One region of the Streptomyces sp. NPDC056734 genome, then DNA from elsewhere that is predicted to be linked to it. Evidence: riboswitches for the same ligand, from Rfam matches in the RefSeq annotation. Region 1 holds a riboswitch; the other holds the start of a gene.
The links. A riboswitch is a leader RNA that binds a small molecule or an ion and turns the genes downstream of it on or off. The one in region 1 is predicted to bind cyclic di-AMP.

Region 1 (7,499 bases):
CGAAGCCCAGGCCGACAGCGCGGCGGACGCAGAGGACGCAGAGGACGCGGCGGACGCCGACGGCGTGGCAGCCGCGGCCACCGACGACAACAAGGAGGCGGCCAAGTGAGCGAGCTGGCCCCCATGGAGTTCCACCCCCAGCCGCAGCCCGGCGACGCCCGCCCCTGGGCGTTCCCGGCCCCCACGCGCCGAACGCTCGACAACGGCCTCACGGTCCTGCGCTGCCACCGCCCCGGCCAGCAGGTCGTCGCCGTCGAGGTGCTGCTGGACGCGCCGCTGGACGCCGAACCGGACGGCCTGGAGGGCGTGGCCACGATCATGGCCCGCGCCTTCTCCGAGGGCACCGACAAGCACTCCGCCGAGGAGTTCGCCGCCGAGCTGGAGCGCTGCGGCGCAACCCTGGACGCGCACGCCGACCACCCCGGCGTCCGCCTCAGCCTCGAAGTGCCGGTCTCCCGGCTGCCGAAGGCCCTCGGCCTGCTCGCCGACGCCCTGCGCGCGCCCGCGTTCGCCGACAGCGAGGTCGAGCGCCTGGTGCGCAACCGCCTCGACGAGATCCCGCACGAGCTGGCCAACCCCTCGCGCCGCGCCGCCAAGGAGCTGTCCAAGGAGCTGTTCCCGGCGTCCTCGCGCATGTCGCGCCCGCGCCAGGGCACCGAGGAGTCCGTCGAGGGCATCGACTCCGCCGCCGTACGCGCCTTCTACGAGAAGCATGTACGCCCCGCGACCGGCACCGTCGTGGTCGTCGGCGATCTGACCGGCGTCGACCTCGACACGCTGCTCGGCGACACGCTCGGCGCCTGGACCGGCTCCACGGCCGCGCCCCGGCCCGTGCCGCCGGTCAGCGCCGACGACACCGGGCGCGTCGTCATCGTGGACCGGCCCGGAGCCGTCCAGACGCAACTGCTGCTCGGCCGGGTCGGCTCCGATCGGCACGATCGCGTCTGGCCCGCCCAGGTGCTCGGCACGTACTGCCTGGGCGGCACCCTCACCTCCCGGCTGGACCGGGTGCTGCGCGAGGAGAAGGGTTACACCTACGGCGTCCGCGCGTTCGGCCAGGTCCTCAGGTCCGGGCCGGACGGCGCCGGAGCGTCCATGCTCGCCGTCAGCGGCTCGGTCGACACGCCGAACACCGGACCGGCCCTGGACGACCTGTGGACGGTCCTGCGCACGCTTGCCGCGGAGGGGCTGACCGACGCCGAGCGGGACACCGCCGTGCAGAACCTCGTCGGCGTGGCGCCGCTCAAGTACGAGACCGCGGCGGCCGTCGCGAGCACGCTCGCGGACCAGGTCGAGCAGCACCTGCCCGACGACTACCAGGCGACGCTGTATCAGCAGCTCGCCGCGACCGGCACCGTCGAGGCCACGGCGGCCGTCGTCAACGCCTTCCCGGTGGACCGGCTGGTGACCGTCCTCGTGGGCGACGCCGCGCAGATCAAGGCGCCCGTGGAAGCCCTCGGCATCGGCGAAGTCACCGTCGTGGCGGCCGACTAGACAGCCGCGGACGGCCCGCCCGGGTGCCGCGATCCGCGCGCGGGCGGGCCCACACGCGGCACGCGAAAGTGCCGACGAAGGGCACGCGCATGACGGGGAACGCGCACCCGCACGGTGGGGCCCTGGTGACCGGAAGCGTCACCAGGGCCCCTTAATGTCCGGATTGCGGGAGAGGCTGCCTGTCTGACCTGTGGCATGCGCTACAAAAGCCCGGATCTGTTTGGGGATTGCAAGATGTCCCCTTAGCGTCATCCAGGCTGTTCGTCAGGCAGTGCGCCGCGTCCGCGGCACCGGACAGCCATCGCCGAGTCCCCGTACGGCGCGAGCCAGGGGAGCCGGGGACCCACGTCCCTGGGGTGAATCGGCCTCCCGCGCGCGTGCGTGCGGGAAGCCGTAGGAGACCTTCCTGCTCCGAACCCGTCAGCTAACCCGGTAGGCGAGAGGGAAGGAAAGGACCAGCCACTCCATGGCGTTCACGCGCGCCACCGGGAAGCACCGGCGTCCCCGGCACCCGCAGCGCACCACCGCCCGTGCGGCGGGTGTCGCGGCACTCGCCACCACCGGCGTCGTCGGCTCCCTGGCCGCTCCGGCGCTCGCCGCCGAGCCGGCTCCCGAGCAGACCGGTCTGCTGCCCGTCGTCGGCATCGGCGACGACGTCGCCCACCAGATAGACGCCCAGGCCGCCGCCCAGGCGGACGCCGCGCGGCAGAAGGCCGAGGCCGCCGCCCGCGAGAAGGCGGCGGAAGAGGCCCGCGAGCGTGCCGAGGAGGAGGCGAAGAAGGCTCGTGAGGCCGAGGAGCGCGCCGCCCGCGAGGCCGAGCGCGAGCGCCTGAACACCTTCGTTTCGCCGATCCCCGGCTCCTACGTCTCCACCAGCTACCAGGCGGGCGGCTCCGCCTGGTCCTCCGGCAGCCACACCGGCGTCGACTTCCACGCCGCCACCGGCACGTCCGTCCACACGGTCGGCAATGGCACGGTCGTGGAGGCGGGCTGGGGCGGCGCGTACGGCAATCAAGTCGTGATCAAGATGGTTGACGGTACGTACACCCAGTACGGGCATCTCTCGTCCATCGGGGTGTCGGTCGGCCAGTCCGTCACCCCTGGCCAGCAGATCGGCCTCGCCGGCGCCACCGGCAATGTCACCGGGGCCCACCTCCACTTCGAGGCCCGCACCAGCCCCGAGTACGGCTCGGACATGGACCCGGTCGCCTACCTGCGTGCGCATGGCGTGAATCTCTGACGTCGGGTGCGCGCGGGGCGCCGATGCTCTTCCGGCCGACGGGAGCGCGGGCAGCGCGTGACGTCCCGTGCGCGCGGGGCGCTGCGACGGGCGGGCACTCGCGCGCGGGACGGATGCCGCGCTCGGGTGCGGGGGCGGAGGTTGTCGGACGGGTCGGCGCTCGCCGGGAGGCGATGGCGCACTCGCGCGGAGACGGGACGGCGTGCGGCCAAGGGTTCGGTCTCCGCGCCGGCGATGCCGCACTCGCGCGGAGACGGGGCCATCTCCTGGTCCATCAGATCAACGATCTCGCGATGCCCCACTCGCGCGTGGAGACGGACCCCGCGCTCTCGCCCTCTGGCGCCGGGCGCTTGCCCCCCAACCCGCGCGGGTACGCCGCGACGACGCGCAGTTCGTCGTGGATGGGGCGGAGTGCCCCCACCCGCGCGGGTACGCCGCGTGAGGACTGCGTCCAGACAGTCGCGGAAGCCCCCGCCGCACCTACGCGCGCGTACGCCGCCCCGGGCTGGGCACCCGCGCCACCCGCGCGCTGACCCCGGCCCACCCGGGCGGGGCCAGGCCACCGTCCCCGCCTGGACCCCGCCACCCCCGCGCGCAGGGACTCGGCTAACGGCCCATGGCGTCCCGGCGGACGGCCACGGCCACCCCCGGGCGCCGGGCCCCGCCCCTCCATCACCGCTACGCGAACCCAGGCCCCCGCCCCGCTGGACCCAGCCCCCCGCCTCCACGCCAGCCAAGCCACAGCCGCCACCGTCACCCGGCGCACCGCCCCGCCCACGACAAGCCCGGGTACCCCACCCGCCGGGGCTTTCGTCCTTTTGGGCATCCGCTGTCCAAAAAATATCCCTGGAATCCGGCCCCCCGTCGGAAATTCCGGCTCATTGCAATAGAGTCACTGTTCAGACGTCAATCGAGGACGTTTCACGGGGATTAAGGCGGAGGTCGGTCATGCGTATTCCGGCGCACTCGGTGTGCACGGCGATCCGGGACGACATCATCGCCGGTGTCTACGAACGCGGTGGCCGGCTCACCGAGGAAGTCCTCGCCCGCCGCTACGGCGTCTCCCGCGTCCCCGTCCGCGAGGCCCTGCGCACGCTGGAGGCGGAGGGGTTCGTGGTGACCCGGCGGCACGCGGGCGCGTGCGTCGCGGAGCCCACCGAGCAGGAGGCCGCGGACCTGCTGGAGATGCGCGGGCTGCTGGAGCCGCTGGCCGCCTCCAGGGCCGCCCAGCGGCGCACGGAGGCCCATCTGAAGGTGCTGCGCGGACTGGTCCGGCTCGGCCAGGAGCGGGCCCGCCGGGGCAGCAGCGATGACCTGCGCTCCCTGGGCAGCTGGTTTCATGAGACGCTCGCCCAGGCGTCCGGCAGCCCCGCCCTGGTCTCCATGCTGACCCAGCTCCGCCACAAGATCGCCTGGATGTATGCCGTGGAGGCACCGGCCGCGCCCATGGAGTCCTGGGCCGAACACGGCGCCATCGTGGACGCGGTCACCCGTGGTGACGCGGAACGCGCGCGTGCCCTCACCGCCCTGCACGCCGAGCGCGCGATGTCCGTCTTCCGGCTGCGCTTCAACGCCGGCGGCGCCGACCGTGTGAGGACTTCGCAACATCCCGTAAACATGCTGGGCCAGCGGCTTTAACAAAAGCGCCGTATACAAAGAAGCGGTAATTCGGTGGCCGGTAATTTCGGCTGCCGTTTTTCGGTGTGCCGCAGGTCTATTCCCGTACTGTACGGACCTATTTCGGTGTGCTCTCGCTCACAGGTGCGACCCAAACGTTTCGGCACGTGTCCGGCGGTGAAACCGGCGCGGAACAATTTGGGGAAACAGGCGCGAAAGTGAGCGGGGGAAACGGGAGTGGCCGCGGGGGCGGAAGCGGCTGTTCCGCAGCAGAGGTGGCTGTCGGGCAACAGCAGAGCCGCGCCACCACCAGGGCGACGCGGCTCCTTGTGTCCGTAAGCGGGTGCCGGACGGATCAGACGGTCTCCGGAAGCTCCTCCAGCCCTTCGGAGACCAGCTTGGCCAGACGGTCCAGGGCCGCGTCGGCGCCGTCGGCGTCGGAGGCCAGGACGACCTCCTCACCGCCCTTGGCGCCCAGGCCCAGAACGGCCAGCATGGAGGCCGCGTTGACGGGGTTGCCGTCGGCCTTGGCGATCGTCACGGGGACCCCCGAGGCCGTGGTGGCCCGGACGAAGATGGAGGCGGGGCGGGCATGGAGGCCCTCGGCCCAGCCGACGTTGACGCGGCGCTCAGCCATGTTGTTGCTGCCCTTCAGTCTCTCAGGGTTGTCTAGACCAGTGTCCCATATCGCGGAGGCGTGCCCGGAGCGGGCCTCGGGCCACACCAGGAGTGTCGCCGGACCCCGGCCCCGACGCGGTATACGCCCCCATGTGTCCCCGTGTGTCTGTGCTGCTCCTGTGCTCGTTCCCCGTGGATTGCCTCGCGCCGTTGTCATAGGCGAGCCGTACTGTGGGGCGCATGCAGAGCCCGGCGGATCCGCAGGACCGGCACGAGTACCCCGCCCACTGGGAGGCGGACGTGGTGCTGCGTGACGGCGGCACCGCGCGCGTGAGGCCCATCACCGTCGACGACGCCGACCGCCTGGTCAGCTTCTACGAGCAGGTCTCGGACGAATCGAAGTACTACCGCTTCTTCGCGCCCTACCCCAGGCTCTCCGCCAAGGACGTCCACCGCTTCACCCACCACGACTTCGTGGACCGCGTGGGACTCGCGGCCACCATCGGCGGCGACTTCATCGCCACCGTGCGCTACGACCGGATCGGCGCCGACGGCATGCCCGCCTCCGCGCCGGCCGACGAGGCCGAGGTCGCTTTCCTGGTCCAGGACGCGCACCAGGGCCGCGGGGTCGCCTCGGCCCTCTTGGAGCACATCGCGGCCGTCGCGCGCGAGCGCGGCATCCGCCGGTTCGCCGCCGAGGTGCTGCCCGCCAACACCAAGATGATCAAAGTGTTCAGGGACGCCGGGTACTCCCAGAAGCGCAGCTTCGAGGACGGCGTCGTACGCCTGGAGTTCGATCTCGAACCCACCGACCGCTCGCTGGCCGTGCAGCGCGCGCGGGAGCAGCGCGCCGAGGCCCGTTCGGTGCGGCGGCTGCTCGCGCCCGGGTCCGTCGCCGTCATCGGCGTCGGCCGCGTGCCCGGCGGGGTGGGCCGCAGCATCCTCGACAACATCCGCGAGGCCGGCTTCACCGGCCGTCTGCACGCCGTGAACCGGGCCTTCCCCGAGGGGCGCAAGGACATCGACGGTGTGCCCGCCCACCGGTCGGTGCGGGAGATCGACGGCCCGGTGGATCTCGCCGTGGTCGCCGTGCCCGCCGATCATGTGCCCGAGGTCGTCGCCGAGTGCGGCGAACACGGCGTCCAGGGGCTGGTCGTGGTCTCCGCCGGGTACGCCGAGAGCGGCCCGGAGGGCAAGGCGCGCCAGCGTGAACTCGTACAGCACGCGCGCGCGTACGGGATGCGGCTCATCGGGCCCAACGCCTTCGGCATCATCAACACCTCGCCGGACGTCCGGCTGAACGCCTCCCTGGCGCCCGAGCCGCCCCGCCCCGGCCGCATTGGCCTGTTCGCCCAGTCCGGCGCCATCGGCATCGCGCTGCTGTCCCGGCTGGACCGGCGCGGCGGCGGAGTCACCGGCATCACGGGCGTGTCGACCTTCGTCTCGTCCGGCAACCGCGCGGACGTCTCCGGCAACGACGTCCTCCAGTACTGGTACGACGACCCGGACACCGATGTCGCCCTCATGTACCTCGAATCCATCGGCAACCCCCGCAAGTTCACCCGCCTCGCGCGCCGCACCGCCGCGGCGAAGCCCCTCGTCGTGGTGCAGGGCGCGCGACACGCCGGGGCAGCGCCCCAAGGGCATGCCGTACGCGCCACCCGGCTGCCCAGCGAGACGGTGTCCGCGCTGCTGCGGCAGGCCGGTGTGATCCGGGTCGACACCATCACCGAACTGGTCGACACCGCCCTCCTCCTCGCCCGCCAGCCACTGCCCGCCGGGCCGCGCGTGGCGATCCTCGGGAACTCCGAGTCCCTGGGACTGCTGACCTACGACGCCTGCCTGTCCGAGGGGCTGCGCCCCTTGCCGCCGCTCGACCTCACCACCGGCGCGTCCCCCGCGGACTTCCGGCGGGCGCTGGCACGCGCGCTGGCCGACGACACCTGTGACGCGGTCGTGGTGACCGCGATGCCGGCCATCGGGAAGGTTTCCGCCGGTGACGAAGCCCTCGCCCAGGCCCTCAGATCGGCCACGCCCGGGCCCGCCACCAAGCCGGTGCTCGTGGTCCACGTGGAACTGGGCGGCCTAGCCGAGGCCCTGTCGGCGGCCACGAGCACGGCGCCACTGCCCGGGACCGGTACGGCGGCGGTGTCCGTGTCCGTGCCGAGTACGGCACCAGCGCCCGCGCCCGGTACGGCACCAGCGCCTATGACCGATACGACACCAGGGTCACTGACCGATACGGCACCAGGGCCACTGACCGGTAGGGCTCCACGGGCCACCACCGGTCCCTCCACGGTCACCCCGGCCGCCACCCCGGCCCCCACCGCATCCGAGGCATCCGGCCCATCCGGCCCATCCGACGCCCCCGGCCTCCCGCCCCCCGAGGACCCGGCCGGCCCCATCCCCGCCTACCCCGCCGCCGAACGAGCGGTACGCGCGCTGGCGGAAGCGATCCGTTACGGACAGTGGCGGCGCGAGGCCGCCGACCCCGGCAGGGTGCCCGAGTACGACGACATCGACGAGAAGG
Region 2 (7,499 bases), on a different contig from region 1:
GTCGGCCCGCCCGGCTCGCCGGGGCGCCCCGCTGCGGCAACCCTGGACCAAGAGGCCGGGCCGTGACCGGTGAGGACCTGCGGCGGGAGACGAGGCGGGAGACGCGTGGTGGGGCCGGGTGAGGCGCAGGGCGAGGGGCCGTACACCGGGCCACCGGGGAGCGCGGCGGGCATGGTGGCGCCGCCCGCGCGGCCGGGGCGGTCGGGGAGCATCTCCTACGCGCGCCCGTTCGTACGGCTGCTGCCGGTCCTGCTGATCCTCGGCGGCGCGCTGTACGAGTACGTGACCCCGAAACAGTTCACCGGCGTGCCGTTCTTCACGGCCGCGCCCCTGGTCGCCGCGCCGCTGTTCGGGCGGCGCTACACCGTGCTGACCGGGATCGCGGCGGTGCTGGTGCTGTTCGTGGTGCATTTCGGGGTCGACCAGCCGTTCGCGGCGGAGACGATCACCGAGGTCGTCACGGTGGCGACCGTCGCGGTGCTGGCCGTGCTGATCAACACGCTGGTGCGGCGCAGCGACGCCCGGCTGGCCTCCGCCCGGGAGATCGCCGAGGCCGCGCAGCGGGCGGTGCTGCCCGAACCGGACGAGCGGATCGGCGGTTTCGAGATCGCCGCCCGTTACGAGGCCGCGCAGGCGGGCGCGTTCATCGGCGGCGATCTGTACGCGGTGCAGGACACCCCGCACGGCGTCCGGCTGGTGCTCGGGGACGTACGCGGCAAGGGCATGGGCGCGGTGGCCGCCGTGGCCGTGCTGATCGGGGCGTTCCGGGAGGCCGCCGAGCAGGAATCGACGCTGGAGGCGGTCGCCGCGCGGCTGGAGCGGGCGCTGGCCCGCGAGGGCACCCGGCGGAACGGGCTCGACGCCTTCGAGGGGTTCACCACCGCCGTGCTCGCCGAGATCCCGCACGGCCACGGGATCGTACGGATGGTCAACCGAGGGCACCCCGGGCCGCTGCTGCTGTACGCCGACGGCACCCTGCGCGCGCTGTCCGCCGACGAGCCCGCGCTGCCGCTGGGGATGGGGGACCTGGGCAGCTGGCCGGACCGGGCGCAGGAGGCGGAGTTCCCGGACGGGGCCACGCTGCTGCTGTTCACCGACGGGCTGTCGGAGGCGCGGGACGGGCACGGGAGGTTCTACGAACCCGAGGAGCGGCTGGCGGGCCGGCTCTTCCGTGGGCCGGAGGAACTGGTGGCGGCCCTGGCCGAAGAGGTGCGCGGGCATGCCGGGGGCTGGATGACGGACGACATGGCGCTGCTCGCGGTACGGCGGCCGGGTCCGGCGCACGACGGTCCGGGCCTCGGTCACGGTGGGTAAGTGAGCGACTGCCCTCCGCATAACATCTGAGTCACCGTCAGAAATTGGCACTGCCCGAACGGCCCTGATGGCGAGGTCGACTCGCCCGATTTTCGCCGCTCATAGCCTGTACGTCCGGCGGAAGAGCGTTAAAGATCAAGTGGAAGCGCTTGGAAATCACCCCTGGGTTCTATTACTGTCCGATAACGCAGCGCGGTCGTCCCAGCCGTCACAAGAGTCGGCTCCGTGCTCAAGCGCCGAATCTCGTGAGGGAACCGGGGAACCACCAACTTGGGGTGAATCGCGCGTACGTCACCATGGAGACATGGCTGATTGACGCGCGTAGGAGACCTTCCTCTCCGAACCCGTCAGCTAACCCGGTAGGCGATGAGGGAAGGAAAGGAGTACGCCTACGTGGCGTCCAACCGGCCTGCTCCAGGGGCCTCGTTCGTGCCCGCCCAGCGCACCGACGACACCGTCGTCTACGGCGGCCCCCGCACCGATGAGGGCCCGTGGGAGGAATGGAACCCCACCGCGGAGACCGTCCGCCCGGTCCGTGGCGGCCGGCACCGCGTCGCCAAGCAGCGCGGCGGACTCGCCCGCGGCGGACTGGCCCGCAGCTCCACGGTCCTCGGCGTCGGTGTCATAGCCGCCGTCGGCGCGGGCGGCATGGCCACCGCGCAGACCGGCAAGCCGCCGGTCGCCATCTCCCTGCCCGACCTCGCCACCTTCACGGACGACGGCGAGGACACGGCCGAGCCGGCCACCGCGATCGAGGCCACCCCGCTCAGCAGCCTCGGTGTCACCCCGGCCGACAGCGAGCAGGGCACCACCGACGCCGGTGAGGCGCTGCGCGCCCGCATCATGGCGCAGGCCGAGAGCCAGCAGGAGCAGCTCGACACCAAGGCCGCCGAGGCGCTCCTGGCCGCCGCCGAGAAGGAGGCCGCCGAGGCCGCCGAGAAGGCGGAGCAGGAAGCCCGCGAGAAGGCCGCCGCCGAGAAGAAGGAGGCGGAGGAGGAAGCCGCGCGCAAGGCCGAGGAAGAGCGCCTCGCCGAGCTGGCCAAGCAGTTCGCGCTGCCGACCTCCTCGTACACCCTCACCTCGACCTACGGCCAGGCCGGCTCGCTGTGGTCCTCCGGCTACCACACCGGCCTCGACTTCGCCGCCCCCACCGGCACCCTCATCAAGGCCGTCCACTCCGGCACCATCACCCAGGCCGGCTGGGACGGTTCGTACGGCTACAAGACCGTGCTCACCCTCGATGACGGCACCGAGATCTGGTACGCGCACCAGTCCTCGATCAGCGTCAGCGTCGGCCAGCAGGTCACCACCGGCGATGTCATCGGGCGCGTCGGCGCCACCGGCAATGTCACCGGGGCCCATCTGCACCTGGAGGTGCACACCGCGTCGGGTGGCGGCGTGGACCCGCTGGCCTGGCTGCGCGACAAGGGCCTCAATCCCTGACGGCCCCCCTCGGCCTCAGGTGCGGTAAGGGTTGTTGTAGTACGCGGGGTGCGGTGTGACGGCACCGCCGGGGCCCGGGTGACCGGTGCTGTGGCCGCCGTCGTACCCGGTGCCGTGACCGGTGCCGTACCCGTCGCCTCGGTATGGCGGCCAGGGTGGGACCGGCATCGGCGTAGGTACGGGGGGCGGCGGGGCCGTGGCGTGGGCCGCGTGGGTCAGGGCCGGGGCCGCGAGGTCCCGGCGGCGCCACAGCTCACCGAGCAGCTCCCGTTCGCGGGGGACGAAGTCGGCGCGGGCCCGGCCCCGGCTGCCCCGCCGGCGCAGCACCGCGAGCGAGGTGGCGTACGCCTCGTACTCGGCCACCGCGCGGGCCGCTTGCTTGCCGAGCCGGCGTCCGGCGTACTCGCGGGCGAGGCGGCGGGCCCGCATCGAGCCGAGCGCGTAGGGCTCTGCGGGGGAGAACCAGCCGGTGGTGACATACGCGGGCAGCTCCTCGCGCACCACCCGCAGCTCCCGCTGCCGGGTCCAGATCACCAGCCAGGTCAGCAGCGCGAACGCGGGGACCATGAAGGCGCCGTACACGGCGAAGAAGCCGTGGTCGCCGAAGGCCGCGGAGCCGTTCCAGAACGCGTGCACGCCCATCGCGAGCAGCAGCCCGGACAGCGGCAGCAGCACCCGCCGCATCCGCTGGCGCTCCCCGCCCGCCGCCGCGATGCCGAAGCCGATGCCGGTGAGCACGGTGAACAGCGGATGCGCGAACGGCGACATGACGACCCGTACGAAGAAGGTGGCGACGGTGACCGAGGCGAGCCCGGCGTCGCCGCGGGACTGGTCGGTGCCGAAGGCGGTGCCGAGGTAGAGGATGTTCTCGGTGAAGGCGAAGCCGGTCGCGGTGACCCCGGCGATCACCACGCCGTCGACGATCCCGGTGAAGTCCCGGCTGCGGAACAGGAAGAGCAGCAGGATCGCGGCGCCCTTCGCGGACTCCTCGACCACCGGCGCTATCACGGTCGTCCCCAAGGTGTCCGCGCCGGCCGGGTCGGCGGTCGCGATGGCTATCCAGCGGGTCGCGAAGCTGTTCGCGACGATCGCTATCAGGGCCGCCGCGCAGGCCCCCCAGGCGAAGGCGAACACGACATTGCGCCAGGGGCCCGGCTCCACCCGGTCCAGCCAGCGGAACGCGCCGATCAGCAGCGGCACCGGCAGCACGGCCAGTCCCAGGCCCACCAGGAAGCCCTCGGTGCCGGTCTCCTGGCGGACCAGCGCGAGGATGACCAGCCCCGACAGCGCCAGCAGGATGGCCAGCGAGCCGTGCCGCACCCGGCGCCAGGCGGTGGGGTGGGCCTGCGCGGCCCGGGTGTACCGGTAGCCCCAGCGCCGCCACCACCGCATAGGCCGGGGCGGGTCGGCGGGCGGATCGCAGGAGGGCGTCGGATACGGGGAGTTGCTGGCCACGGCATCGACCCTAACGAGGCGGCGTACCGCCCGCGACGGTGCCCGGTGCTCAGCCGGCGTGGGGCCGCCGGGTCGCGGAACGGTCCTGGCGGTGCTGGTGGAAGGGGCTTTGGGCGGGGTTTCAAGCGGGGTTGTGGGCAGGGTTCTGGGCATGTTCCCCGTGCGGTACGCGGCGGAACATGACGTCGTTCACCACATGGCCCTTGTCCAGCCCCTGCCCCTCGAAGCGGGTGAGCGGGCGGAAGGCGGGGCGGGGCGCGAAACCGCCGTCGGCCCGGGTGTTCACGAAGTCGGGGTGTGCCGTCAGGACTTCCAGCATCTGCTCGGCGTACGGCTCCCAGTCGGTGGCGCAGTGCAGCAGCGCGCCGGGCCGCAGCCGGGTCGCGGCGAGGTCGAGGAACTCGGGCTGGATCAGCCGCCGCTTGTGGTGCCGCTTCTTGGGCCAGGGGTCGGGGAAGTAGACGCGCAGTCCGTCGAGGGAGTCGGGGGCGAGCATCTCGCGCAGCAGGATGATGGCGTCGCCGTTGCCGACCCGGACGTTGGTGAGTCCGTCCTGGTCGGCGAGGTTGAGCAGATTGCCCTGGCCGGGGGTGTGGACGTCCACGGCGAGGATGTTGGTGTCCGGATCGGCGGCGGCCATCCGCGCGGTCGCCTCACCCATCCCGAACCCGATCTCCAGGACGACGGGACCGGCGTTGCCGAACATCTCCGCCAGGTCGAGGACACGCTGACCGTCGATGTCCAGCCCCCACCCGGGCCACAGCCGCTGGAGCGCGTCCGCCTGCCCGGCGGTCACCCGGCTGCGCCGGGGCTGGAAGCTGCGGATCCGCCGCTCGAAGTGCGACCCGGCGGGATCGGCCCGGGGCCCGTCCGGGAACCGGGGCTCCCCCTTGGCCCGGGTGTGCCGCAGGGGCACGCCGGGGTGGTGCGGCGGGTGCGGGTGCGGGTCCGGGGTGGGCCGCGCCTCTTGCCGGGCTTGCGGGTCCCGGGCGGGCCGGGAGGTTTCTGGGGAGAGGGGCGAGTCAGACACAGTGGGTCGATTTTACGCCGGGGAGCGGACGGGGTCTCCACCCCTGCGCCTGCCCGCCCGGCGTCCTCGCAGGTCACTGGAGGCGCCCCACCACCACGGTCCGCCCCGCGTCACCGCGCCTCACAGGTCCCCCGGCGTCGTGAGCGCCGAGAGCGCCGACAGCGCGCGCCGGGCCACCTCCCGCCCGATCGGCAGGGAGGCGGTGGCGGCCGGGGAGGGGGCGTTGAGGACATGGACGGCCCGGGGCGCCTCCTTGATCAGGAAGTCGTCGACCAGGGACCCGTCCCGCAGCACGGCCTGCGCGCGCACCCCGGCCGGCGCGGGCACCAGATCGTCCTCCCGTACGACGGGCAGCAGCCGGCGCACGGCCGCCGTGAACGCCCCCTTCGACAGCGAGCGCCGCAGCTCACCGCCGCCGTACCGCCAGTGCTGCCGGGCCAGCTGCCATGACCCGGGCCAGCTCACGGTCGTGGCGATCTCCCGGGGCCGTACGACACCCCACCGGTATCCCTCGCGGGCGAGGGCGGGGACGGCATTGGGGCCGATGTGGACGCCGCCGTCGATGCCCCGGGTGAGATGGACGCCGAGGAACGGGAACGCCGGATCGGGCACCGGATACACCAGTCCGCGCACCAGACCGGGCCGCGCCAGCTCGTAGTACTCGCCCCGGAACGGCACGATCCGCATGTCCGGGTCGTCGCCGGTCAGCCGGGCGATCTCGTCGCAGTACAGCCCCGCGCAGTTCACCAGCACCCGGCCGCGCACGATGTCCCCGGCGCGGGTGCGCACGGCCACGCCCCGCTCCGGGCGCCGGTCGACGCGGACGACCTCCTGGCTGTACCGGATCTCCGCACCGGACGCCTCGCCCAGGCGGCGGGCGACGCCCACGAAGTCGCAGATTCCGGTGGTGCCGACGTGTATGGCGGCGAGGCCGCGCACCTCGGGCTCGTACTCGGCGATCTGGGTGGCGCCCAGCTCGCGCACCGGGATGCCGTTCTCCCGGCCGCGCTGCACCAGGGCGTGCAGGCGGGGCAGCTCGGCGCGGTCGGTGGCGACGATCAGTTTGCCGGTGACGGCGTGCGCGATGCCGTACTCGGCGCAGAACTTCACCATCTCGGCGGCGCCACGCACCGCGTACCGCGCCTTGAGGGAGCCCGGCCGGTAGTAGATCCCGCTGTGGATGACCCCGCTGTTGTGCCCCGTCTGGTGCCGGGCGGGCCCCGGCTCCTTCTCCAGCACGGTCACCCGGGTGCCGGGCGCGGCACGGCTGATCGCATACGCCGTGGACAGCCCGACGATCCCCCCACCGACGACGAGCACATCACAGTCGTACACACCACCTCGCACCTGCACCACCTCCCACCTAGATAGTGCACTGCGCCACTGACACCCCCTTCAAACGCACCGCCCCCGGCATCCTGTATCCGCACCCTGGGGCCACGCGAAATCCCCGGATCAGCAGATGTCACTGGGACCGCCAGGTGGAATCGCCGGATCAGCAGATGTCACTAGGACCGCCAGGTGGAATCGCCGGATCAGCCCACGCCTTCAGGGGCGCGGGGAACTGCGCGAGAACCCCCCACGGCGGTCAGCCCGAAACCCACCCCAGCCAGGCAGCCGCCCCCGGCAACGAGAACCCCTACGCCGGCGCCATCAACAACGGCCGAGCCCGCTCCCGCAACTCCACAACCCGAGGCTCATCCCCATACGCCTCAAGCCTGTGCAACAAATCCCGCACGTACTCGGTAGTCCGCGCGGACGAAATCCGCCCCGCCACCTCAACCGCCCGCACCCCCTGCTCGCACGCCGCGTCAAGATTCCCCGACTCCAGCTCGGCCACCGCCGACACCACCAGCCGTAAACCGTGCGACCGCACGAACTCCTCCGTGGGCTGGGACAGCGCCTGCTCGGTGAACCTCCGCACCTGACGCGGCGCCTTCAGATCCCGGTAGCACTCGGCCGCGTCCGCCGCGAACCGGTCGTAGGAGTAGAACCCCAGCCACGACGGATCGTGATCACCCTCACGCGACCGCTCCAGCCACCCCTCCGCCGCCTTCAGCGCCGCCCCCGCCGCCTGGGCGTCCCCCGCGCGGGCGTGCGCGCGTGCCTCGACGAGCCGGAAGAAGCTCATGGTGCGGGCGGTGGCGAGCCCCCGGTTGCGCTCCAGCGCGGCCTGCGCGAGGTCCACCCCCTCGTCGCCGAAGCCGCGATAGGTCGCCTGCAACGACATCGATGCCAGCACATAGCCGCCGAGCGG

Region 2: another riboswitch for cyclic di-AMP. It lies ahead of ACFRFC_RS13730 (M23 family metallopeptidase); the one in region 1 lies ahead of ACFRFC_RS20380 (M23 family metallopeptidase).

Annotation. Positions count from the first base shown of each region.
Region 1 covers NZ_JBHTZD010000012.1:267,565-275,063, reverse strand. The annotation lists gene ACFRFC_RS20390 (M16 family metallopeptidase) at 1-109, shown strand, start outside; gene ACFRFC_RS20385 (M16 family metallopeptidase) at 106-1,494, shown strand; cyclic di-AMP (ydaO/yuaA leader) riboswitch at 1,787-1,948, shown strand; gene ACFRFC_RS20380 (M23 family metallopeptidase) at 1,961-2,734, shown strand; gene ACFRFC_RS20375 (GntR family transcriptional regulator) at 3,683-4,372, shown strand; gene ACFRFC_RS20370 (HPr family phosphocarrier protein) at 4,707-4,988, opposite strand; gene ACFRFC_RS20365 (GNAT family N-acetyltransferase) at 5,210-7,499, shown strand, end outside.
Region 2 covers NZ_JBHTZD010000007.1:352,540-360,038, forward strand. The annotation lists gene ACFRFC_RS13725 (PP2C family protein-serine/threonine phosphatase) at 172-1,314, shown strand; cyclic di-AMP (ydaO/yuaA leader) riboswitch at 1,539-1,695, shown strand; gene ACFRFC_RS13730 (M23 family metallopeptidase) at 1,708-2,757, shown strand; gene ACFRFC_RS13735 (PrsW family intramembrane metalloprotease) at 2,773-4,212, opposite strand; gene trmB (tRNA (guanosine(46)-N7)-methyltransferase TrmB) at 4,334-5,128, opposite strand; gene lhgO (L-2-hydroxyglutarate oxidase) at 5,363-6,598, opposite strand; gene ACFRFC_RS13750 (MFS transporter) at 6,882-7,499, opposite strand, start outside.